One region of the Shewanella sp. ECSMB14102 genome, then DNA from elsewhere that is predicted to be linked to it. Evidence: riboswitches for the same ligand, from Rfam matches in the RefSeq annotation. Region 1 holds a riboswitch; the other holds the start of a gene.
The links. A riboswitch is a leader RNA that binds a small molecule or an ion and turns the genes downstream of it on or off. The one in region 1 is predicted to bind cobalamin.
Positions count from the first base shown of each region.

Region 1 (12,373 bases):
CCGGAACCAGAACACTAGGGCCCAACGCAGCAACAACATGGTCGGCAGCAGCCAGAACAGCAGCGTGGTGGACAGCAGTGCCGTCAGCACAATTCCAGTCAGCAGCAAAATACCCAGCTCATTGAACCCCTGCTGCTGCGCCAAAGGTTTGCTCTTGCCCTCGTCGCGAACATAGGTTTCGCTAAAGATAATGCTGGCCGCCGTCACCCGGCTGACACAGTGCGCCAATACCAGGGCCAGCGCCGCCTGGTTGATGTCGTAAAGTGCCAACTCCAGCAGTAACTGGTACTTGAGCAGCAACACCAACACCAATGCCAAGGCGCCATAGCTGCCAAGGCGGCTGTCTTTCATGATTTTCAGTTTGTCTTCTACCCGCCAACCGCCGCCGAAACCATCGGCGGTGTCGGCCAGGCCATCTTCATGAAAACCGCCGGTAACCAGCACACTGCTAATCATCGCCAGCACTATGGCGATGGAGCTTGGCAATATGCCGGCGGCCAGCAGTAACACCAAGGCGGAGATCAAACCCACCACCACGCCCACCAGGCCAAAGTAGCGGCTGGCCTTGTTGAGGCTGTCGCTGTCCACCGTCAGGGCGCTGGGTACAGGAATACGGGTGAAAAAACCTATTGCGATCAAAAATAGCCGCAGCTGCCCGAGCCAGAATCCCATCAGAGCACCTCTTGGGTAGCAGGCTCTACCACCTTGTCGACCCCGGCTTCACCAAAGCTGGCCATCTGGTTGTAGAAGTTGGCCGCCGCCTGCACCAAAGGCAGCGCCAGCGCCGCGCCCGAGCCTTCGCCCAACCTGAGCCCAAGCCTGAGCAAGGGCTTGGCGGACATGGCCTCGAGCAGCAACTTGTGGCCGCGCTCTTCAGACTCATGGGCAAAAATAAGATAATCCCTCACCCCCGGCGCCAAACGCACAGCCGCCAGCGCCGCTGTCGACGCGATAAAACCGTCCACCAGCACGGGCACGCCAAATTCGGCCGCCGCCAACATGGCCCCTGTCATCTGCACTATTTCAAAGCCTCCGAGGCAGGCGAGGATACTGAGTGGCTCGGTCAGCTCGCAGTGGTGCAGCAGCAGTGCCTGCTCTATCAGCAGGCATTTGCGCTTAAGCGTCGCGGCATCTATGCCGGTGCCGCGGCCAACACATTCACTCACAGGCAAGCCTGTCAGAGCAGCCATCACGGCGGCGGCAGAAGAGGTGTTGCCTATTCCCATCTCCCCCAGCGCCAGCAGGTTGCTGCCGGCATCGATATGGCGTTTTACCAAGGTGCGCGCCATGGCAAACCCTTGACGCACAGCGCCCAGAGTCATAGCGGCGCGTTTGTGGATAGGCCCGGTACCGGCGCCCAGACGCTGCTCTGTAACCTCGGGGATCCCCAAGGGGCTGAGAATGCCGCAGTCAATCACCTCCAGCTCGAAGCCGGTCTGGCGACAAAACACATTGATGGCGGCGCCGCCGGCAACAAAGTTAAGCACCATTTGGGTGGTCACCTCGCTGGGAGCAATCGACACCCCGGCCGCGGCAATACCATGGTCGGCGGCAAACACCAGCATCACGGGGCGGCGGATGACTAACTCATCAGTGGCGGAACCGAGCTGAATGCGCCCCAACTGCAGCGCCAAAGCCTCCAGCTCACCCAAAGCGCCCAGGGGTTTGGTCTTGTTGTCTATGCGGGCCTGAATCGCGTCATCCAGCGCGTGATTGATTGCTGCAACCTGGTACATCCTTCCCTCTCTTATCGTTATTGGCCGCGTTTACGCAGCACCATCAGGAAAAACAGACTGCCGATGGCCGAGGTGATCACCCCCACCGGCAGCTCTTGGGTGGGCAGTATGCTGCGAGCCAGCACATCGACCCAAACCATAAACAGGCCGCCCGCCAGTGCCGTCAGCACCATGGGATGCTGCCCCGGCAGCAACAACCTGACAATATGAGGCACCATCAGCCCCACAAAACCTATCCCGCCGCAGTGGGCCACCAGAGTGGCGGTAATAAGCGAGCATAACAGCAGCATGGAAACCCTGAGCCTTTGCACCCTGATCCCCAGAGTGTGAGCGGTTTCATCACCGGCAAGCATCGCCAGCACCTGGCGCTTGAAGGCCAGGATCACCAGCAAGGCCGCCAGCACCACCAGAGTGGGCAGTCCAAGCCCATCCCAACTGGCACGGGCAAAACTGCCCAGACTCCAAAACAGCAAGGAGGTGGTGGCCTGCGGGGTGGAAAAATACAAGATCAAACTGGTGAGGGCGCTGAACATAAAGGAGATGGCGACCCCGGAGAGCAACATTCTCTCTATCTGGTTGCCGATATTCCTGCCCGCGAGCAGCAGTACCATGAGCACAGCCAAACTGGCACCGATAAAGGCTCCCAGCGGCAGCGATATCCCGGAGATGGCCGAACTCAGCCCAAGGCCGGTCGCCAGGGCGACCGAGACCACCGCGCCGAAGCTGGCGCCCGAGCTGATACCGAACAGGTAAGGATCGGCCAACGGGTTGCGGGTCACCGCCTGCAATACATAACCCGACAATGCCAGACCGCTGCCGGCGATAAAGGCCAGCAAGATACGCGGCAGGCGCAGATCCCAGACGATACGCTCGCTGATGGCAGAAGGCTCACCCACGCCCAGCAGGTGTTTGCCAATCACTCTTGCCACATCGAAGAGGCTGATATCGGCGGCGCCAAAACCGGCGGCGGCCAAGGGTGTCAACACAGTGCCGAGCAGCAACAGCAGCCAGCACCAGTAAAGTCTGGGCAAGGGCCTGAGAAACCAGCCGATAAGCGAGCGCCCCGGTGCGGCCACGGAAGCATTCATGCGCCACCTCCCACCGAGCGTGGGCGCCGGTCAGTTTCCTTGTGAGCAACACAGGTTTCGGCCGAGGCAGGCCCTGCCATTGGCTCGACTATCGCAGCGCCTTGAACCTCGCCACTGGCGAGCGCCGCCGAGCTTACAGCCTTGCCGTGACCAGGCTCTGGCGACTGATAGCCGTAAAAGTAGTGGATCAGCGGCCTTCCCAACTGCGGATGCTTTCCCACCTGGCAGCAAACACCGAAGACACCGGCAATTCTGTCTTCGGTCAATACGCTCTGGGGCGAGCCGTGGGCAATACGGCGGCCGTTATCCAGCAGCAAGAGTTCGTCACACAGGGCCGAGGCCAAATTGAGATCGTGAATCGAGGCGATCACCGTGACCCCCAGGCTGCGCACCAGCTCGAGGATCTGGATCTGATAGCGGATATCCAGATGATTGGTGGGCTCGTCCAGGATCAAAAGCTTGGGGCGCTGCACTATGGCGCGGGCAATCAAGGCCCTTTGCTTCTCTCCGCCGGAAAGCTGCGCGAAAGGCTCTGCGGCCTTGTGCTGCAACCCGACCTGCGCCAATGCCGCCTGCACCTGGGCCTTGTCGGCCGCCGATGGCATATCAAACAAACCCTTGTGGGGAGTCAGTCCCATGGCCACTAATTGAGTCAGATCCAGTGCCAACTGGGCCGGGGTATCCTGCAGCACCACAGCCACCTCTTTGGCGAAGGCTTTGGCTGACAAGCTATGGATATCCTGACCAAACAGCTGGATCTGGCCGCTATCCGGGCGGATATAACGATAGAGGCAGCGCAGCAGGCTCGACTTACCGGCACCATTGGGGCCTATGAGCCCGAGCATCTTGCCACTTGGCAGCTCAAAACCCACATCGGCCAATACGCTGTGACCACCGGGAAGCCAGCTAAGCTGTTGCACCTTGAGTGCCAGGCTCATAACCGCCCCCCGACATTGAGCCTGTGACCAGCAGAAGGCTCAGGCTGCAGTGGAAGAATCATCTATTCGCTCCCCCGGTTTACCCGCCCGGGTTTCTGGTTTGATTTATCAGCCTGGGCAGGTCTCCTGACTCGTCGCCAAAGGCGACTCACAGTTGCGGGCACAGTCCGGGCTTTCCCGGTTCCCTGGGTTGGTTCACCTGCAAAGGCGCCAACACCCTGGCTGCTGCCGCACTTGGCGGCCATTTGGGGTTATTATCCCGGTTTTATCGCCCGGCACAATTGCCCGGCGCAATAGCGCAGCACTATTGCGGCCAGTGGAGCTTGCAGAAACACTGCCATTCCTGGTCATTTTCACCGCTGGCATCACCGCTGGCATCACGGCTGGCATAGAGGGTTATTCTGACCCAGGCCGCATAAGGTAGCTCCAAGGCGTTGAACACTGCCGCAGGCGGCATCTGCCCCGGCAGCAAAATCTCGGCCAGCAGCAGCCGGATAACCCCGCTGTGAGTCAAGATCAGTGCCGCATCGGCGCTTGCTGAAGAACCAGAGCCTTTTGAACCAGAGCCTTTTGAACCAGAGTCTCTTGAATCAGAGCTTTCGGAACAACTAACCTCTCTCGCAAGCCAGCGCTGCACCATAGTCTGCCAGCCATCCAACACCCGGCTACGAAAGGCTGGCAGCGATTCCCCGCCCGGCGGAGTATTGGCCACTGGGTCACGCCAGAAGGCTTCGGCCGCCTCGCTATGCTGCTGATAGACACTCGCCACCTTCATGCCGTCCCAGTCACCGAAGTCCAGCTCCCAGAGCCAGTCATGCTGCTGCAGCGGCGCCGGGAAATAGTCGGGCATATCGGCCTTGAGCTCGGCGGCAAAGGCCTGGCAACGCAGGGCCGGAGAACTCAGCAGCGCCAGGCGTTCGGGCGCACTCGGCAACTGCTCCAGCTCACTACTGATAGCCCGCCAGCTACGCCACATCTGCGCTTTGCCCTCATCGCTCAGGGCCACATCACTGCGGCCGCGGATAATCTCGCCGCCTTCACATTCACCGTGCCGCAGCAGATAGATATTCAGTTGCCTATGTTCAGCCACACACCTCTCCCGTCAGAGTCCCGGTGGTTACCGGGCCAATTTAACCTTGCCGCAGGCCGCCGGAATCCGTATATTATGGACGTCTATACGTATAAATGTCCAAAATAACTTTCCGCGCCCACACACGCCTTTGGCTATCATGCCAGATAGTGTCCCGGGCGTCAGGTCGGCAGAGATGATGTCGCGGATGCCAAACATCCGCGAATGTAAAACAGCAATAAGACAGGTATGAAAGGTAACCCTATGGCGACTTCCCAGCACTCCCCAAGCCAGACAGAGTTCAAGCTCAAACAGACCCTCAAAGAGCGGATCCTGATTTTAGATGGCGCCATGGGCACCATGATCCAGGACTACAAGCTGGAAGAAGCCGATTACCGCGGCGAGCGCTTCAAAGATTGGCATTGCGATGTCAAAGGCAACAATGATCTGCTGGTACTGACCCAGAGCGAGATCATCAAGACCATTCACAGGGAATACCTGCTGGCCGGTGCCGACATCATAGAAACCAACACCTTCAACGCCACCACCATTGCCATGGCCGACTATGAGATGCAGAGCCTGGCGGCGGAGATCAATTACCAAGGCGCCAGAATCGCCCGCGAAGTGGCCGATGAAGTGGCCGCCGCCAGCGGTATTCCCCGCTATGTGGCCGGGGTGCTCGGCCCCACCAACCGCACCTGCTCCATCAGCCCGGATGTGAATGACCCCGGCTTTCGCAACATACATTTCGACGATCTTGTGTTGGCCTACAGCGAATCCACCGAGGCGCTGATCGCCGGTGGCGCCGACATCATCCTGGTGGAAACCATCTTCGATACTCTCAATGCCAAGGCGGCGTTGTTTGCCATCGAAAATGTGTTCGAGAAACTGGACCAAAAGTTGCCGGTGATGATTTCCGGCACCATTACCGATGCCTCGGGCCGCACCCTGACAGGGCAAACCACAGAGGCCTTTTACCATTCTCTCAGACATATCAAGCCGCTGAGTATAGGCCTCAACTGCGCCCTGGGCCCGAAAGAACTGCGGCCCTATGTCGAGGAGCTTTCCCGTATCAGCGAGTGCTTTGTCTCGGCGCACCCCAATGCCGGCCTGCCCAATGAATTCGGCGGCTATGACGAGACTCCGGCAGAGATGGCAAGCGTGATAGGCCCCTGGGCCGAAGAGGGGCTGCTCAATATTGTCGGCGGCTGCTGCGGCACCACGCCTGCGCATATCAAGGCGATTTCTGAAGCTGTTAGCCTTCATGCACCAAGGCCGCTGCCTGAGCTGCCGGTAGCATGTCGCCTCTCCGGACTGGAACCCCTGACCATAGATGCAAACAGCCTGTTTGTGAATGTGGGCGAGCGCACCAATGTCACCGGCTCGGCCCGGTTTCTCAAGTTAATCAAAGAAGGCCAGTACGAAACCGCGCTGGAGGTGGCCCGTGACCAGGTAGAAAACGGCGCCCAGATCATAGATATCAACATGGATGAGGGTATGCTCGACGGGGTCGAGATGATGCAGAAATTCCTCAACCTTATCGCCTCAGAGCCGGATATCAGCAAGGTGCCTGTGATGATCGACTCCTCCAAGTGGGAGGTGATTGAGGCCGGGCTCAAGTGCATTCAGGGCAAGGGAATAGTCAACTCCATCTCCCTCAAAGAGGGCGAGGCCAAGTTTATTGAACAGGCCAAACTGGTGAAGCGCTACGGCGCCGCCGCCATCATCATGGCCTTCGACGAACAGGGCCAGGCCGACACTCGGGAGCGCAAAACCGAGATCTGTACCCGCGCCTACCGGGTGCTGGTGGATAAGGTGGGCTTCCCGCCGGAAGATATTATCTTCGACCCCAATATCTTCGCCATCGCCACCGGCATAGAGGAGCACGATAACTATGCGGTGGACTTTATCGGCGCCATTGCAGATATCAAGGCCAACCTGCCCCATGCGATGATTTCCGGCGGGGTGTCCAACGTTTCTTTCTCCTTCCGCGGCAACAACCCGGTGCGGGAAGCCATTCATGCCGTGTTCCTCTATCACGCCATCAAGGCGGGGATGGATATGGGCATAGTCAACGCCGGTCAGTTGGCCATCTATGATGATATCGACCCTGAGCTGAAGCAGAAGGTAGAGGCCGTGGTGCTCAACCTGCCCTGCCCGGTTGCCGACTCCAGTAACACAGAGCAGCTGCTCGAAGTCGCCGAGAAGTATCGAGGTGGCCCGGGCGGCGCAGGCAAGAAAGAAGATCTCGAATGGCGCAAGTTGCCGGTCAACAAACGCCTGGAACACGCGTTGGTGAAAGGGATCACCGAGTACATAGACGCCGACACCGAAGAAGCGCGCCTGCAGGCCAAGCGGCCGCTGGATGTGATTGAAGGCCCGCTGATGGACGGCATGAACGTGGTGGGCGATCTCTTTGGCGCCGGTAAGATGTTTTTGCCGCAAGTGGTCAAGTCCGCCCGGGTGATGAAAAAGGCGGTCGCCTATCTCAATCCCTATATCGAAGCCGAAAAAGTCGAAGGCCAGAGCAACGGCAAGGTGCTGATGGTCACGGTCAAGGGCGATGTTCACGACATAGGCAAGAACATAGTCGGGGTGGTGCTGGCCTGTAATGGCTATGAAGTGATAGATCTGGGTGTCATGGTTCCGGTGGAGAAAATCATCGAAGTTGCCAAGGCCGAGAAGGTCGACATCATAGGCATGTCCGGGCTCATTACCCCGAGCCTGGATGAGATGGTGCACAACGTTAAAACCTTCGAGCGCGAAGGTCTGACCCTGCCGGCGATTATCGGTGGTGCCACCTGCTCCAAGATCCATACCGCAGTAAAGATAGCGCCCCATTACCCCCACGGCGCCATCTATATCGCCGATGCCTCGCGCGCCGTGCCTATGGTCAGCAAGCTCATCAACAATGAAACCCGCCAGGCCACCATAGACGAAACCTACCGCGAATATGAAATGATGCGCCAAAAGCGCCTGTCGCAGACCAAGCGCAAACAGATAGTGCCTTTGCAGGTAGCACGGGATAACCGCTGCAGCCACGACTGGGCCAACTACCAAGCGGTGAAGCCCAACACCCCGGGGATCCAGGTGTTTGACGACTATCCGCTGGAGGACTTACTCGAGCGCATCGACTGGACGCCGTTTTTCCGCGCCTGGGAATTGCACGGTCATTTCCCGCAGATCCTGGATGATGAAGTCGTCGGTACTGAGGCCCGTAAAGTCTATGCCGACGGCAAGGCGATGCTGGAGCAAATCATCCAAGAGAAGTGGCTCACCGCCAAGGGGGTTATCGGCCTCTTTCCCGCCAACAGCGTCAACTTCGATGATATAGAGATCTACACAGATGACTCTCGCAGCCAAGTGTTGCTGACCACCCATCATCTACGGATGCAGCTGGAGCGGGTGGGCAACCACAACTTCTGTCTCTCTGACTTTGTTGCTCCCAAAGAGAGCGGCGTGGCCGACTATATGGGTGGATTTGCGGTCACCGCCGGCCATGGCATCGACGCCCATATTGCCCGTTTTGAGGCGGCCCACGATGACTACAGCGCCATCATGCTCAAGTGTCTGGCCGACCGCCTGGCCGAAGCCTTCGCCGAGCGGATGCACGAGCGGGTGCGGAAGGAGTTCTGGGGTTATGCCAGAGAAGAAAACCTGGATAACGAGGCGCTTATTCGTGAAAAGTACAAGGGCATACGCCCGGCTCCCGGCTACCCTGCCTGCCCGGACCACACGGAAAAAGGCCTGCTTTGGCAGCTTCTTAAGCCAGACGAGTGTATCGACCTCAAGATCACCGAAAGCTTTGCCATGTACCCCACGGCGGCGGTCAGCGGCTGGTACTTTGCGCACCCGCAATCACGCTATTTTGGGGTGAGCAACATAGGCCGAGATCAGGTGGAAGACTACGCCCGCCGCAAAGGGATGACAGTGGCCGAAGCCGAGAAGTGGCTGGCCCCGGTGTTGGATTATGATCCTGAGTAAAAGAAGCTCTTAAGCGAACAACTGAGCTGTTCAGGGGCTCTCGCCTTTTCTCATCAGAGCCCCTGATTGCTGCCCATTGTTCCTCTTTAAAACAAGCGCTTCCCAAAATCCGTTATTGTCTCCAATCACAGCCCTCTGGGCTTTCGCCCTGAGGGCTGGTGTAAAGGCCGCGAAAACATCAGCATCTATATCAGCGGTGTTGGATATCCCGAAGGATTATTGGCAATGAGTCAGCTCAGGTTCAGGAAGGGTAAAAACATGCACTCACCAAATCGCCAAACAAAATCTAACCAACTGTTAAATAATAAAATTATATGAATGAGCTTGGAGCTTCGACGGCTTAAAACACCTTACATCCAAGCCGGTAAACCGACGCTACGCACGCATGGGACTTGTGCACAACCGGCCTAACAACTCCAACTTGGACAATCCAAAATACACAATATAATCAAGTAGATAGAGACTTTAGCGGCGGCAATCTCAGCATCATCCCCTCCCCTAATAGTTATCACACAAGATCTGAAGCTATCTCTGTGACAAGGCTCTTATTGTTCTATTTTTTGAGACAAAGAGACACATAGTTGCGGGCTTCTGTAAGCGCTTAACTTACCTTAAAGTATGACTCATCAACCCGATAAACATTTTAATAAAACGACTTAGCAGTCTTAGGAGTCTATGATGAAACTGAACAAAATAATGATGATGGCTGCAGGAGCAGCATTGGTATGTAGCAGTGCACAAGCAGTCGAGATAGAGTACTTCGCCGGGGCAGGTCTGGGCTACCAGGCTGATGAAATTGAGGGTGCAGTCAATAAAGACACCGAAGACATGAGCTATCAGGCACGTATAGGTATGCTGATTGAACAGCAACACCGTATTACCGGTACTTTTGGTTACATGGAAGATAAGTTCAGCGTTGCCGCCAACAACTACAAACAGGAACAATACAGCTGGCTGGTATCCTATGATTACCTATTGCCGGTGCATAAAGATGTCAATCTGTTCGCCGGTGTCAGTATGGGCGCCAATGACAACAAGATTGCCGGCAAATCTTCAACAGATTTCGTCTGGGGTGGTCAAGTCGGTGTCCAGTACAAATGGAGTGAACATTTCTCCTCAGACCTTGGCTATCGTTACCTGGCCCAGGACTATGAAAAGAACGGCATCGAAATTAATGACAGCCAGCAAGTATATTTGACCTTGGATTACAAGTTCTAAACTGTATTGACATAGTTTTCAAAGGGTACTGATAGTTTAAGTACCCGGGAATTTTAAACTCATTCTTCTTCATTCATCAACTATTGACCATTTGGCAAGTGCCAGTCAGCTTTAGGGCGGCTGGCATTTTTTTATCATATTGATTTTTATCATATTGGTTGTCATTTAATGTCTATGTCCCGCAAATAGGAACTTAAACCAGCATGATGGGAAACAAGCCAATGGCAGACAAGCTTTCAGCAAGACCTTAGGCAATTGTGTAAGGTATGCTGAGAGTTAAATAAAAAAATCCGATGACTGTTAGCCACCGGATTTTTAACTTTATAAATGAAACTGCAAAGGCTCAGGCTTAACAGTTCACGATTTACCTGAGCTGACTATCTGTAACCTCAGTCTTCCACTGGGGAAACCACAAACAGCAAATCGCCTTGGGACACCTGTTGACCATTACTGTTGAGGATCCGCTCGATGCGGTATTTCTTGTCCTCTGGATACAGCTCGGCGCCTTTGCGGTTAAAGCCTGCCAGTGTCACCTGAGAGAACATCTTCATCGCTTCGGTCAGTGCCAGCGTTTGATCGACAGTCACTATATCGCCTTCCTTGACGAAGTCGGCTTCGCCCGGTGCCGGAGAGGTATAGAAGATACCCGCGCCCTGAGCCAACACCTTGAGCTCGTTGGACTCACCCACACGCAGCGATTCGGTATCCACACCTTGAGTTTCGGCAGCGGCTTCCATTTCGGCGATCAGGGCAGGGATATCCAGCTCGGCCATCAGGCGCGGCAGATAGTTGGTGTCATACACGCCTTCACGGAAGGTCTCGTCGGCCAGGATCCGCTTCAGCAGCGGGATGTTGGTGGCGATACCCTTGATGACCACCTGATCCAGATAGTCATACATCTTGGCAATCACATCGTCCCGGCTTTCACCACGGATGATGATCTGGGCAATCAGGCTGTCGTAGTATGGCGACACTTCTTTGCCATCGGCCGCGATAGAGATGATTTCCACATCATCGCGCTCAGGCATCACGCACTCAGTGATAAGCCCCGGGTTTGGCACCAACTGCAGAACGCCCTGGCTGTCCAGTGCCGCCTTCTCGGCTGTCACCCGCACTTCCATCGCATAACCGATTTCCTGCGGCTGCAGATCTTCAATGGAGCGACCGGCTGCCACATCGAATTGGGCGCTGACGATATCAATACCGGAAGTCGCTTCGGTTACCGGGTGCTCTACCTGCAGACGGGTATTCATCTCCATAAAGTAGACTTCGTTGGCATCCAGGTTATAGATGAACTCAACGGTACCTGCGCCCATATAGTCGGTGGCATCACCCAGAGCACGGGTGTATTCCATCACCTTCTGCTTGAGTTCTTCAGGCAGCATGGTGGAACCGGACTCTTCAATCACCTTCTGGTTGTTACGCTGCACCGAGCAGTCACGCAGACCCAGTACCTTGGTGTTGCCGAACTTGTCACGCAGCAGCTGAACTTCAATGTGACGCAGGGAAGTCACATATTTTTCCAGGTACAGGTCACCGTTACCAAAAGCGGCAGCCGCTTCGGTGGAGGTTTTCTGGAACAGGCCAATCATATCCTCGGGGCGCTTAACCACTTGGATACCCTTACCGCCACCACCTTGTACCGCTTTGAGCAGCACTGGGTAGCCGATTTCGTTGGCCACGTTAACCGCTTGCTCGGCATTGGTCAAAATACCGTGAGAGCCTGGTACCACGGGCACATTCTGCGCCTGAGAGGTCTTGATGGCGTTGGACTTGTTACCCATGGTTGTCATCGAGTGCACACTTGGACCAACAAAGTTCACGCCGTTGTTCACACACAGGGCAGCAAACTGTGGGCTTTCCGACAGGAAGCCAATCCCGGGGTGCAGCGCGTCTACCTGCTCATACTCGGCCACTTTCAACACTGAGTAAGCGTTCAGGTAGGACTCGTCGGAAGTATTACCACCGAGACAAACCAGCTTGTCGTTTTCCTTGAGCATGTCAGCGGGAACCGAAGTCATATCAGGATCGGACGCCACCAGTACCACATTAATGCCATTATCGTGTGCCTTGCGGATCAGTTTCACCGCTGTACAGCCTCGGGCGTGTACCAGCACCTTGTCGATAGGCTTCATCAGGGCACGAGGATCGTCCTGAACTATCTCTTCGCTGACCTCTTCAACTTCAACCACCAGAGTCGACAGAGCATTGGTCAACACATCACTTATCTCAGCGTTAGGCATAGGCATTAGAGGATCTATGCTCTTGAGCTGTTCATCGAGCTGATTGCTGAATGGATTGTTGACCAGGCCATTCATCGCTCCGGGTACCTTGGACAGG
Region 1 is NZ_JWGX01000019.1:88,437-100,809, reverse strand. It holds gene RC73_RS08125 (adenosylcobinamide-GDP ribazoletransferase) at 1-672, opposite strand, end outside; gene cobT (nicotinate-nucleotide--dimethylbenzimidazole phosphoribosyltransferase) at 672-1,736, opposite strand; gene RC73_RS08115 (FecCD family ABC transporter permease) at 1,754-2,824, opposite strand; gene RC73_RS08110 (ABC transporter ATP-binding protein) at 2,821-3,762, opposite strand; cobalamin riboswitch at 3,862-3,998, opposite strand; gene RC73_RS08105 (histidine phosphatase family protein) at 4,067-4,852, opposite strand; gene metH (methionine synthase) at 5,096-8,815, shown strand; gene RC73_RS08095 (porin family protein) at 9,491-10,033, shown strand; gene RC73_RS08090 (ATP-binding protein) at 10,423-12,373, opposite strand, start outside.

Region 2 (12,373 bases), on a different contig from region 1:
GGATCGCAGTCGAGAATGATAGGGCGTTTCATGCTGTTACTCCTTTCGCAATTTGCCCGAGCATAGCATGACTCTGTGGCGTGCGCAGACCCCAATGGCAAACTGTGAAGTGTTCCTCAACTGATTGTTGAAATCTGCTACAATCCGCGGCCTTAAAGGATTGAATCAAAGGGGGCTCGGTGGGAAAGATACGGGCAATCTGGAAAGACCTGGCTTTTATCGGCTCTTTTGCGCTTGCCGGTGGACTGTTCTCGGCTCTTGGGCTCTTTTTTGTCAAGGACAGTGTTGAATCCTGGCAGGAAGTGAATATCCTGCTCGAGCGAGGTGTCGAGACCCAAGGTTATATCGCCCGGCGTGCTCAACAATATGTGCCCCCGGGGCGCTGGGGTGTCGGCCGTTATGAGTGGGATTGCCTGGTGCATTACCAGTTGCCTAACGGCGGTGAGCATTATATCTGGAATCCCCCAGGCCTGCTTTGCGACTCAAAAAGCGTCGGTGAGGCTGTGACCCTTTGGTATTTGCCTGAGGAAGCTGGCATAGCGCGCACCGATATCCAGTACTATCGAGAGCAACAAAATACCTGGCACGAACTGTTGGGTATTCTATTGGCGTTGCCTATGTTGGCGCTAGGCGGTTGGACTCTGACCAAAGCGGGTCAATGTTTACGCTTTTTCCTGGCCAGAGAGCGACTCTCTCCTCGGCTTGAGCCGTTGCTGGAGGCCGATAACCCCGACGAGTTACTGGCATTTCTTGAAGTCAACCGGGCCAGCCCGGCCAGTAGCTTTTTGGGGCGGCAGGCTCTTGGCTACATTGCCGCCAGACCTGAATGGCAGACGCGTTTTCTTGCCTGGTTTGTCCCTGTGTGCCTCAAGTGGGAGTCGTCAAGTAAAGGCGAGGGCGCCTCTGGCCTCGAACTTTCATTGCAATGGACTCTCGGTCGTCGTTACCCTGAGTTTACTCTGGCACTGCTCGATGGCATTCGCAGCCTGTTTACTGAGCATGAACTGGCGAAGATGGTCTTCTCCCAGCATCTGACCGAGCTGCAACGCAAACCTTGGAGCACTGAAATTCAGGGGCAATTCAATGCCTTGTTATTGGGGCGGCAAATGCCTTTGGGTGACAACGGATTTATCCACACCGAGGTGAGTCGCTTGGTATGTCTTGGCTGGCTTTTGAATAACCTGGAATCGCTGCCAGAGGTTTGGCGCGGCGCTACTGCAGCCTTGCTCAAGGCGCTCGCAGCGCAGCGGCCACTCAATCCTTTGAGCCGTAAACAGCGTAAAAAACAAGTGTCATACTGGCGCAATATTCTCACCAGTCTGGCATCCAAGTCTAACTCGGGGGCAATAGGTCGAAAGCGCCAGGCACAGCTGGATCAAATGGAAGCCGATATCCAGGCTCTGGCCGCCAGCCGCGGTTTTAAGCTGACCAGGTAAGATGAAAAAGCGTCGATGTGCTATCTATTGGCGATATCTGTAAACCAATGACGACTGACGGGGTGAGATATCTCTGATTCTGTGGCGAACGGAATGTAAATCTCTTTTCTGTCACTTTGCAGTTCATTCAGGTATGTTAAAATTGTTTGCTGTTTCAGGGAGTCAGAAACTCTGGTGAAACTTTGGTTGCCTTAAGCCATTCAATAATTGGTGCGGCGTTTTCGGATCTTGGATCTGTTATTGGGAGAAAACATGGAACATTTCATCGGAGCCATCAAAAAATACGCCGACTTTACCGGTCGAGCCCGACGGACAGAATACTGGATGTTTGTTCTGTTCTATATCATTTTCAGTATGGTTGTCAGTGCTATCGACTATGCTCTGGGTACCACAGTGCTGGGGCTGATTTATTCTTTGGGTCTGCTATTACCCTCTATTGCGATTGCGGCGCGTCGACTGCATGACACTGACCGCAGTGGTTGGTGGCAGCTGTTGGGGCTAATCCCTGTTATAGGTTGGATTGTACTGCTGGTCTTCTACTGCCAGGACAGCGAAGTGGGTGACAACCGCTTTGGCAGTAACCCCAAAGAGCTGGGTTAATAGCTAAGAGCATAAAAAGGGAGCCTCGGCTCCCTTTTTGTTTTCAGGGTAAATTTGCGGTGGTCCGTCGTCGTCAAAATTAGACATTTATCCATATAGACGTCTATAATGCCCGCTCTCGGCCAGGCCGGGAATGACAGCACAGTATTTCAGTCAACCTCTCGTGGTGCCCCGGAATGAAAGACCGGGGATAATCGGGAAGCCGGTGAGAATCCGGCACTGCCCCCGCAACGGTAAATGGTGAGAGACAGGCGCGCCCAAGCGGCGTCATAAAAGCCGGGTCTTGCGCGGTCAACCGCATAGCCAAAGTCCGGAGACCGGCCCTGGAGGTATTTCGATGATTTCGGTGGGCAGATCTCGAAATGCGGCAGCCAAGGGGCTCTCCCTGCCGTGGCACTCTTGCCCCGTTTCCCTTTCAGGAGTCAAAGGAAAATGGGTTTCAAACTAAATCATCTCGCGCTGCTTTGCGGTGCATTTACCTCTGTTCCCGTCATGGCGAGCGTGACGCCCAAGGCTGTGGATGAACAGCTGGTGGTCATTGGCCGTCAGGATGACACGCCGCTCAATATTGCTGCCAATGTGGTGGTCATAGATGCCGCCGATATTCAGCAAAGTGGTGCCAGTAATCTGAGCGAGTTGCTGCGTGGCCGCAGTGGCATTCAAATATCCGACAATAACTCAGGGCCTGTGCTGGCGATGCGCGGTTTTTCGGCCAGTCAGGCGGTGAATAACACCCTGATACTGATTGATGGTCGCCGACTCAACAATATCGATATTGCCGCTCCCAGTCTGAGTGCCATTGCAGTCAATCAGATTGAAAGGGTGGAGATCCTATCCGGCAGTGCCGGGGTGCTTTATGGCGATCAGGCCGTCGGTGGGGTGATCAATATTATCACCAAGGCACCCAATGCCAGCGGTGGCAACCTGACCCTCTCAGGTGGCAGCTTCGATACCTACGAAGGCCGTGGCGATCTGTCCGGTGCCATCAATGACAACTGGCGTTACTATTTGGCTGCTGCTTATAACGAGAGTGACAACTACCGTAAAAACAATGCCAACGAAACCGGTTCTGTGCTGGGGCGTCTGCAATATGATTCAGAGTTGACCAACTTCTTTGTCGAAGGCAGTTACTACGATAATAAGCGTCAGACCCCTGGTGCGTTGACCAAGGCACAGTTTGAGGTCGATCCTCGCCAGGCGACATCGACGCCGGGGGATTACAACCATGAGATGACTTCCGCCTGGCGTGCTCATATTCAGCGCCAGGTGCACGCCAACTGGGCTTTGGTTGCGGACCTTAACTACAGTGACACTCTAGTGTCCAGCGTCAGCTATGGCAGCCCAGGTCGGAATGAGCGCTCGTTGTTGGAATTCAACCCCAAGGCGCTTGGGCGTTATCAGACCCGCAATGGTGAGCTGAGCATAGTCATAGGTGCAGATATTCAACGGGGTGAAACCGAGTTCGATCTCAGTTATATGCAGCGCAGCAATACCCAAACCATGACCAGCACCTATCTACAGGCCAATGTGCCACTGACCAGCAGCCTGAGCTATGTGGTGGGTGGGCGCTATGCCAAGGTCAAGGATGAACTCAAGGATGGTAAAGTTTATCCCAATGGCATAGATCTGGATGAAGACGCTCACGCGCTCGAGTTGGGGCTCAACTATCGGCCGCTGGAAGGCCACAGATTTTATCTTCGCGGTGATGAGAGCTTCCGTTTCGCCAAGGTCGATGAGCAAGCTTATACGCCGCCAACGGTCGTCGGCCTCAAGCCGCAGACCGGCCGTTCCATTGAAGCCGGCTGGGATTGGACCTTGAGCAACCAGAGCCTGCGTCTGAACCTGTACCGGCTGTCGCTGGAAGATGAAATTGTCTTTGATCCCAGTGCCGATATGCCTATCGGCGGCGCTTTCCCCGGTGCCAACGTCAATGCCGATGCTTCCCGTCGTTATGGCGCCAGCCTCGACTGGGACTGGCAGCTCAATGAGATGCTGCAGTTGGGACTTGAGTACAACTATATCGATGCCGAATTTACTGAAGGCGCCAACAAAGGCAAATCTCTCTCCTGGGTGGCCGAGCATTCAGGGCGTGTCTACACCAGTGTGGACTTTGGTCAGCACTGGCAGCTATTTGTCGAGGGCCAGTATTTGGGTGACAGATATATGGAAGGTGACAATGGCAATCAGCACGATAAACTGGACAGCTACTGGCTGGGAAATATCGCCCTCAACTACAGCCGTGATGCCTGGCTTGCCAGCCTGAGGGTCGACAACCTGTTTGACAAGCAATATGCCAGCTCAGGTTATTTCAGTACCTGGGGCGATGGTTATTACTCAGGAAGCGGACGGGCGCTGAGATTCAGCGTCAGCTATCGCTTCTGATAGCATAGAAAGCCGGGGTTTCCCGGCTTTTTTCTGCCCGTATTTCTATCGGTTGTAGTTTAGAACCTGGGCCTTTTCGAGCACCGACAAGGAGGCAAGAGTCGAAATATGAAAGCTGATTTTAGGTATGGTTTGAGAGGCGGGGTTATAGCCCTGTTGTCGCTGTTTTTGCTGGCGTGCTCAGAACCCAAGCTGGCTTATATCGGCAGTAATGGCAAACTGCTGGCCTTCGGTGACAGCCTGACCCAAGGCGTGGGTGCCAAGGCCGGGCATGATTATCCCAGCCGTCTGGCTGAGTTGTGCCGTTGTGAGGTGATCAACGCCGGGATTTCCGGTGAGCAATCGGCTGCCGGGCTTGAGCGTTTGCCGGCGCTGCTGGATGAAACCGAGCCGGATCTGCTTATTTTGCTTGAAGGCGGTAACGATATTCTCCGCGGTCGCAGCCAGGCGCAATTGGCGCAAAACATTGAGACCATGTTACTTGAGGCCAAAGAGCGGCAAATTCCGGTAGTGCTGCTGGCTGTGCCGCAAAAGAGTCTGTTGCTGTCACCTCTGCCTTTATATGCCGAACTGGCCGACAAGCACGGTGCCATATTGCTGGAGGATACTCTATCTGAGCTTTTGCGTTCAAACGAGCTCAAGTCAGATAATGTACATCTTAATCAACAGGGTTATTTACGTTTGGCACAAATCATCTTCTCCAAGCTGCAGGAGGCGGGCGCTTTTTGATGCTACTTTTTTGATTCTATTTAGCAAAAAGCGGGCTAATTATCGATTGAACTTGACCCTGGTGGGCGTTTTGTGGGTAAATTCTCTGCCATAATAAATGGCAATAGTGCCTTCATAATAAATAACAGCAGGTTTAAAGAATCACATGACAGATCTTGAGCAGCAGGTTTTTACTCAAGTGCGTGCCATTATTGCCAACGAAGAGCAGGTGATAGGGCGCCGCGGCATCCTGATCCCGCTTAAGAAGGCTATTATTGCCGATGGTGATATCCGCAATGTGATCGATATTGTCGCGACCGATCCCGCGCTGGCAGCCCATTTGCTGTGGCGCAGCAATAACGCGCTCTCACCTTCAGTCCAGCCCAACCGCAGCCTCAAGGATGCCTTGGTGCGCCTTGGACAGGTCAATATCTACCGTTATGCCTTTAGTTTCTATCTTAAGGAGCGGCTCGATGAATTGCCGCAGCCATATCGCAAGCTGGTACAAGGCTATTGGCGTTTGACCGAGTCAGTGGCGATCGAATCTGTGGACAGTTTGCATCAGATGCAAGGGGTACAGATAGACGCGGACGAAGTGCAGACTCTGGCACTATTCAGCGTATTCGGTCAGATAATAGCCCTGACAGCGTTTGCTTATCTCAACGCCGAAGCCGAGCAATGCTTTCCGCTGGGCATTATCAAGACATTAATAGATACCCAGCAGCAGACGCTGACGGTGGAAGCCTTTGAATCTCTGGGGTTGGATGATGAGCTGCAAAGCGAGTTTATGGTTGCTCATAACCTGAGACAGACCCGGGATCCCAATTCGCCCGGACTGGTACTGAGAAGGGTATTGTCCCAGCGCGGTCTGCTGCTGAATCCTCTCTAGATGCTTTGTGACTGCCGCCGCCTTTAAGGGACGGTGGCAGCCGCTCAGTCAGTGTCTGTCCTGACGCTGTAATCCCTCTTTGGCAATCAATTCCAGCAGCCTTTGCAGTTGCACTCTATTGCTGCTGTCGCGGCGGTAGGCACCGAACAGCGGCCGTTTCAGGCCTTCCTGCCCCAGTTTCACCGAGGTCAGGCTCAAGCCCTGGGCTTCGGTCAGTGACCAACTGGGTAAGGCCGCTACCCCTTCTTTACAGGCGATGCGTTGCAGCAATACATTGGTGAGATCGCAGCGTTTTTGTGGGCCAGGCACCACCCCGGCCGGTTCGAGGAAGTGACGGAAAATATCCAGCCTTTCCAGCGGTACCGGATAACTGATGATAGCTTCCCCGGCCAGTTGCTGCGGCAGAATATAGCTGTTGCCTGCCAGCGGGTGATCTTTGGCCATCACCAGTCTCACCTCAAAATCAAACAGATGCTGGTAGGCAAGGGCATGGCCGGGTACAGGATCTGAGGTTAGCACTATATCCAGCTCACCGGTTTCCAGTGCATTGAGTGAGTCGAACAGGTGGCGGCTGGAGAGATCCAGATTGGCATCCGGATAAGACTGATGAAAGGCTTCCATCACAGGCATTAACCAGCGAAAGCAGCTGTGGCACTCAATACCCACCTTCAAGGGGCCGCAGTTTCCTGATAGGCCTCGCTTGAGTACAAATTCGGTTTCCTGTACCCGAGGTAATATCTCTTCTGCCAGGGTCAGCAGACGACTACCTTCAAGCGTGAAGGTCAGAGGTTTGCTTTTGCGGACAAATACCTGGGAGTTAATCCGGGTCTCCAGCTCTTTAATTTGGTGCGACAGTGCCGACTGGGTGACAAAACGTTTCTTCGCCGCGCCGGCCAGACTGCCACTTTCTTTCAGTGCTATCAGAGTACGAAGGTGTCTCAGTTCTATCATTTCCTCTCCACATGAATGCCGCTCATGTTGCCCTTGAATTCAATTCGGTTGCCTGTGTTGAGACTAACACAATAAACTTCTAGACGTCCAGACGCCCATGTTTATTTGTTGTATTCCGGCGTCATCAGTCATTTGCCGCATGTTTTATAAAGGATGGTATACATTATGCGATTAAACAGTCTTGGCTTTCCCCGTATCGGGCGTCGACGTGAACTCAAGTTTGCTTTGGAGAAGTATTGGCGTGGTGAGTCCAGCGTGGCCGAATTAGAAAGCGTTGCCAATGAGCTTAGGCGCACCCATTGGCAGTGGCAGGCTGATGCCGGGGTGGAGCTGTTACCGGTCGGCGATTTTGCTTACTATGATCAGGTACTGACCCTGAGTGCGACTCTGGGGGTTATCCCAGAGCGTCACAGTGATGGCGGCGCTGTCAATCTCGATACCCTGTTCCGGATTGCCCGTGGCCGAGCGCCCAGTGGCAAGCATGCGCCGGCGTCTGAAATGACCAAGTACTTCAACACCAACTACCATTATCTGGTGCCTGAGCTCAGCGAAGATCAACGCTTCGATATCGCCTGGGAACAGTTGTTTGAAGAGGTGACCGAGGCTCAGGCGTTGGGCCACACCGCCAAGCCGATACTCTTGGGGCCGGTCACTTTCCTGTATCTGTCCAAAACAGTGGGTTCAGAGTTCGACCGTTTGACACTGCTGCCGGCGCTGCTGGAATGTTATCAAACCATTCTGGCCCGATTTGCCGCCCAAGGCGTTGAATGGGTGCAATTGGATGAACCTGCGCTGGCACTTGAGCTGGATGACAACTGGCAGCAGGCCTTTAATCAGGCCTACGGCGTGTTCAAGTCGGCGCCGTTCAAGCTGTTGCTGGCAACCTATTACGGCACTGTCGCCCACCATCAAAGTCTGTTGTCGGCACTGCCGGTGGCGGGTATTCACCTGGATCTGGTAACGGCGCCCGAGCAGTTGCAGGCCTTTGCTGGTGCATTGGCACCCGAGCAGGTGTTGTCGGTTGGGGTGATCAACGGCCGTAACGTCTGGGCCGCCGATCTGGATCTTGTGGCCGAGCAGTTGGCGCCACTGGCACGGGATCTGGGAGACCGGCTCTGGCTCGCTACTTCCTGCTCCCTGTTGCATACCCCGGTGGATCTTGAGGTGGAAACCGCGCTGGCGCCCGAGCTCAAGAGCTTACTGGCCTTTGCCCGGCAAAAACTCACCGAGTTGCAGGAGCTCAAGGCGCTTTTGGAGGCGCCTGAGACTGAAAATGCCAAAGCCGTGGTCACCCGTTGCCGGAGTCGGCGCGCGGCCAGGGCGCAGGGGCGTAATCAACCGCTCAGTGCCAGAATTGATGCCTTGATTGCGGCTGATTACGACCGAAACCATGAGTTTGAGGTGCGCAGACAAGCCCAGCAGGCCAGGTTCAAGCTGCCTTTGTTGCCGACGACTACCATAGGTTCATTCCCGCAGACGGCGGCCATTCGTAACCTGCGTAGCCGCTGGCGCAAGGGGGAGTTGGACGATACGGTATACACAGAGCAACTGCAACAGGTGACCCGGGATACCATAGAACGTCAGCTCAAGCTGGGAATAGATGTGCTGGTACACGGTGAAGCCGAGCGCAACGACATGGTGGAATACTTTGGTGAACAGCTCGACGGCGTAGGTTTTACCAAACATGGCTGGGTGCAGAGTTATGGTTCCCGTTGCGTTAAGCCGCCGCTGATCTATGCCGATGTGACCCGTCCCAAGGCGATGACAGTCGAGTGGGCCGAGTATGCCCAGAGTCTAACCGATAGACCGGTGAAAGGCATGCTGACCGGGCCTGTGACCCTATTGCATTGGTCCTTTGCCCGCGAGGATATCAGCCGCGAACAGATAGCGACTCAGTTGGCTCTGGCGATACGCGATGAAGTGGTGGCATTGGAGCAGGCGGGCATAGGCATTATTCAGATTGATGAGCCGGCTTTTAGGGAAGGTTTGCCGCTTAAACGCAGCGATTGGGCCCATTATCTCGATTGGGCTGTGGCCGCCTTCAAGCTCAGCGCCGCCGGGGTCAGGGACGAGACCCAAATTCACACCCATATGTGCTACAGCGAATTCAACGACACTATTGCCGCAATTGCCGCCATGGATGCCGATGTGATCACCATAGAAACATCGCGCTCACGGATGGAGTTGTTGAATGCCTTTGAAGACTTTGACTATCCCAATGAAATCGGCCCCGGGGTTTACGATATTCACTCCCCCAACATTCCAACAGTGGAGGCCATGGTGAGCCTGATTGAAAAGGCGGCGCAGAAAATTCCTCTGCGCCAGCTCTGGGTTAACCCGGATTGCGGCTTGAAGACCCGTAATTGGGAGGAAGTTGAGCCGGCTTTAAAGAACATGGTTGATGCCACCAGGGAGTTGCGACGTCGACTCGGGTGATAAAATTCTGTGGTTAATAACAGTCAGGGGCGCAATGCGCCCCTGATGTTGATTGACTTCAACGCGGTAAAGATTCAACTCATGCTTATTCCCAGTATCATCAGGCCCACAGTGCCCATGATGATCAAGCTTGAAAAGATTGTGCCCAGAATGGCGAAGATTTTCTGCCGCTCTTTTTGTACCAGGCCACCAATACCCAACCCCAAAGACACCAGACAGACCAGCATCATAAAGATGATCATTAACCCTACAAGAACCGCTTCCATGGAGTTTTCATCCATGCCGCCCGGTGTTGTTGTTTCCAGGGTTCCGGCAACAATAAAAGTAATAAACAGGGCGATTCCACTCAATATGCTGGTGACAAATGAGGCTATCCCTGGACCTGAATGTTTTAATTGCATGGCAATCCCTTGATTTTTTCTGATGGTTATCCAACTGAGAAATATACAGAAACTGAGGGAAATATGCCATCGGCCATTTCTGTCTATACTCAGGTCAGCAACCGGACTCAGATAACTATCAGGAGAAGCCCCATGAGCCATGTATACAAGATAATAGAACTGACAGGTTCATCCCCCATCAGCTCAGACGAAGCGGTCAAGAATGCCATCGCGGCGGCCAGTCAGTCGCTGCACAATCTGCGCTGGTTTGAAGTGATAGATACCCGCGGCCACCTGGAAGCCGGTGTCATCGCTCATTGGCAGGTCACCATCAAAGTGGGTTTTACCCTGGATTAGACTTGAATTTAGGCATCTCTTGGCAGGCCTTTTTCCACTATCCGGATCAGGCGTCCTGTCTTGCGGGCGGGAATGGGCACTGTGTCCTTGCCGCTGAGTTTTTCTGCCTGCTGCGCCAGTGCCCACGTTATGTGCTCGGCGACAAGCTCCGAGGCATCTGTCAGTCGCGCCTGCAGGGCGACAACTATGGTTTCACTGCCGGGGGCATTGCCCAGCGCCACTGCAATATTACGTAGCCAGCGTTCATGACCTATGCGGCGAATGGCGCTGCCTTCGGTGTTTTTCAAAAACTCGGTCTTGCTCCAGGCGAACAGCTCCAGCAGTTTGGGTTGCTTAAGTTGTGGCCTTAGATGAAAGTCTGTCTCTGCAGTCAAAGGGGCGGCGCGGTTGATGGGGCATACCAGCTGACAGTCATCGCAACCGTAGATGCGATTGCCGAGCAGTGGTCGAAACTCCAGCGGAATGCTGCCGGCCAGCTCTATGGTGAGGTAGGAGATACAGCGGCGCCCATCGACCACATAAGGCTCGACTATGGCGCCGGTTGGGCAACTTGTGATGCAGGCAACGCAGGTGTTGCAGCCTTCGGCTATGGCGACATCCAAGGGTAGCGGCAGGTTCACCAGCAGTTCGCCGAGGAAAAACCAACTGCCGGCCTCATGGTTGAGGATCAGTGAGTGTTTACCTGTCCAGCCGATCCCGGCCTTTGCTGCCAGCGGCCGTTCCAGAATGGGAGCCGAGTCGACGAAGGGCCGAAAGCCACTGCCTTCAAGTTGCAGGGTTTTGAGCGCTTCATCTATGCGCTCGCCCAACTTTTTCAAGCGATTACGCATCAGCTTGTGATAGTCGCGGCCACCGGCATAACGGGAGATATAGCCAAGGTTAGGATCTTTGAGATTGAAGGCAAACCCCGCTTCTGGCGGCAGATAGTCCATCCGTACTGAGATGACTCGCAAAGTGCCGGGATGCAACTCGGCCGGGCGGGCCCGCATCATGCCGTGGCTGGCCATATAGCCCATTTCACCGTGATAGCCCTTATCGAGCCAGGCCTGTAACCTGGGCTCTTCGCGGCGAAGATCTGTATCTGTGATCCCCACTTGAGCAAAACCCAGCTCTTTGCCCCAGGCCTTTATGTCGCGGGCAAGCTTTCCAAGCATACAGGGATCAAATTGTGGTGGTTGAGGAGCTGACATGAACAGAGGCTGACCGGGAAAAAGACCTGATTATATCAGTAAAGCAGAATCGCTCACAGTTGCCGCAAACGGCGATTTTGGCTTTTGTCGGTGCTATGCTGAAACCGAGGGGGAATGAATATATGCCGACAATTAAGCCTCTGTTTTGGGCCTGCTTGATTGTGTGTGGCTGCATTTTTGCTGGTTTCGTCCAGGCCGGGAATGAGTCTCCCGAGTCCAGACTTGTGCCTCTGAGGCTTTTGACCGAAGCCTGGCCACCCATGAGCTATGAATACCAAGGACAAACTGATGGTTATGCCGTTGCTTTGGTAAAGGCGTTGAACCACAAAGTCACCGCCACCGATGATGAGCCAGTCATAGAGATCTTGCCTTGGGCCCGCGCCATAAATATGGCAACTCATCATGCCAATATCCTGTTATTTGCCACTTCTATTGATAAACAGCGACGGCAGCAATTTGATTTTGTTGGCCCGATTGCCGAAACCCGTATCCAGCTTTATGCCCGCATGGATGATGATTTCACTCCGGCAGATCTATCACAGGCGGCTGCGGCCGGTAATATAGCGATTTATCGTCACTCTCCGGCGCAAAGGTTGTTGAGGGATATTGCGGATGAGCGGTTGCTAATCTCGGGGTTTCCTCAGTATTCGGCCAGGCAGTTGCTGCATAAGCGGGTGCGTTATTGGTGTCAGGCAGAGATCGCGGTTCAGGGCGTCTTGCGGCAATTGGATCAACCGTTGACTGCTGTGAGACCTGTGCTGGAATTGGCACACTTGCGGTTATATCTGGCGTTCTCCAGTGGCACAGATCCTGCGCGAGTCGAAGCCTGGCACAAGGCGCTGCTGGCATTGCAGCGAAGTGGCGAATTTGATGCTCTGTATTTTGAATGGTTTGGAGCAAAGGCATCACTGCCTGAGGCTGAAGTGTTATGGCATAGCCACTGAATTACTGATTGGTGGGGGAGGTTCAGGCGCTTTCTACCCTATTACGCCCTTTATTTTTGGCGCGGTATAGAGCGTTATCTGCCAGTTTCAGCAGCTCTGA
Region 2 is NZ_JWGX01000051.1:25,097-37,469, reverse strand. It holds gene rihA (pyrimidine-specific ribonucleoside hydrolase RihA) at 1-32, opposite strand, end outside; gene RC73_RS15920 (hypothetical protein) at 180-1,436, shown strand; gene RC73_RS15915 (DUF805 domain-containing protein) at 1,689-2,036, shown strand; cobalamin riboswitch at 2,184-2,376, shown strand; gene RC73_RS15910 (TonB-dependent receptor) at 2,469-4,418, shown strand; gene RC73_RS15905 (GDSL-type esterase/lipase family protein) at 4,527-5,147, shown strand; gene RC73_RS15900 (HDOD domain-containing protein) at 5,293-6,015, shown strand; gene RC73_RS15895 (LysR family transcriptional regulator) at 6,064-6,966, opposite strand; gene metE (5-methyltetrahydropteroyltriglutamate--homocysteine S-methyltransferase) at 7,132-9,402, shown strand; gene RC73_RS15885 (hypothetical protein) at 9,477-9,803, opposite strand; gene RC73_RS15880 (dodecin) at 9,936-10,139, shown strand; gene queG (tRNA epoxyqueuosine(34) reductase QueG) at 10,148-11,293, opposite strand; gene RC73_RS15870 (substrate-binding periplasmic protein) at 11,452-12,273, shown strand; gene RC73_RS15865 (tetratricopeptide repeat-containing diguanylate cyclase) at 12,296-12,373, opposite strand, start outside.
Region 2: it holds a riboswitch for cobalamin, as region 1 does, so the genes downstream of both, RC73_RS15910 (TonB-dependent receptor) here and RC73_RS08110 (ABC transporter ATP-binding protein) in region 1, are expected to answer to the same signal.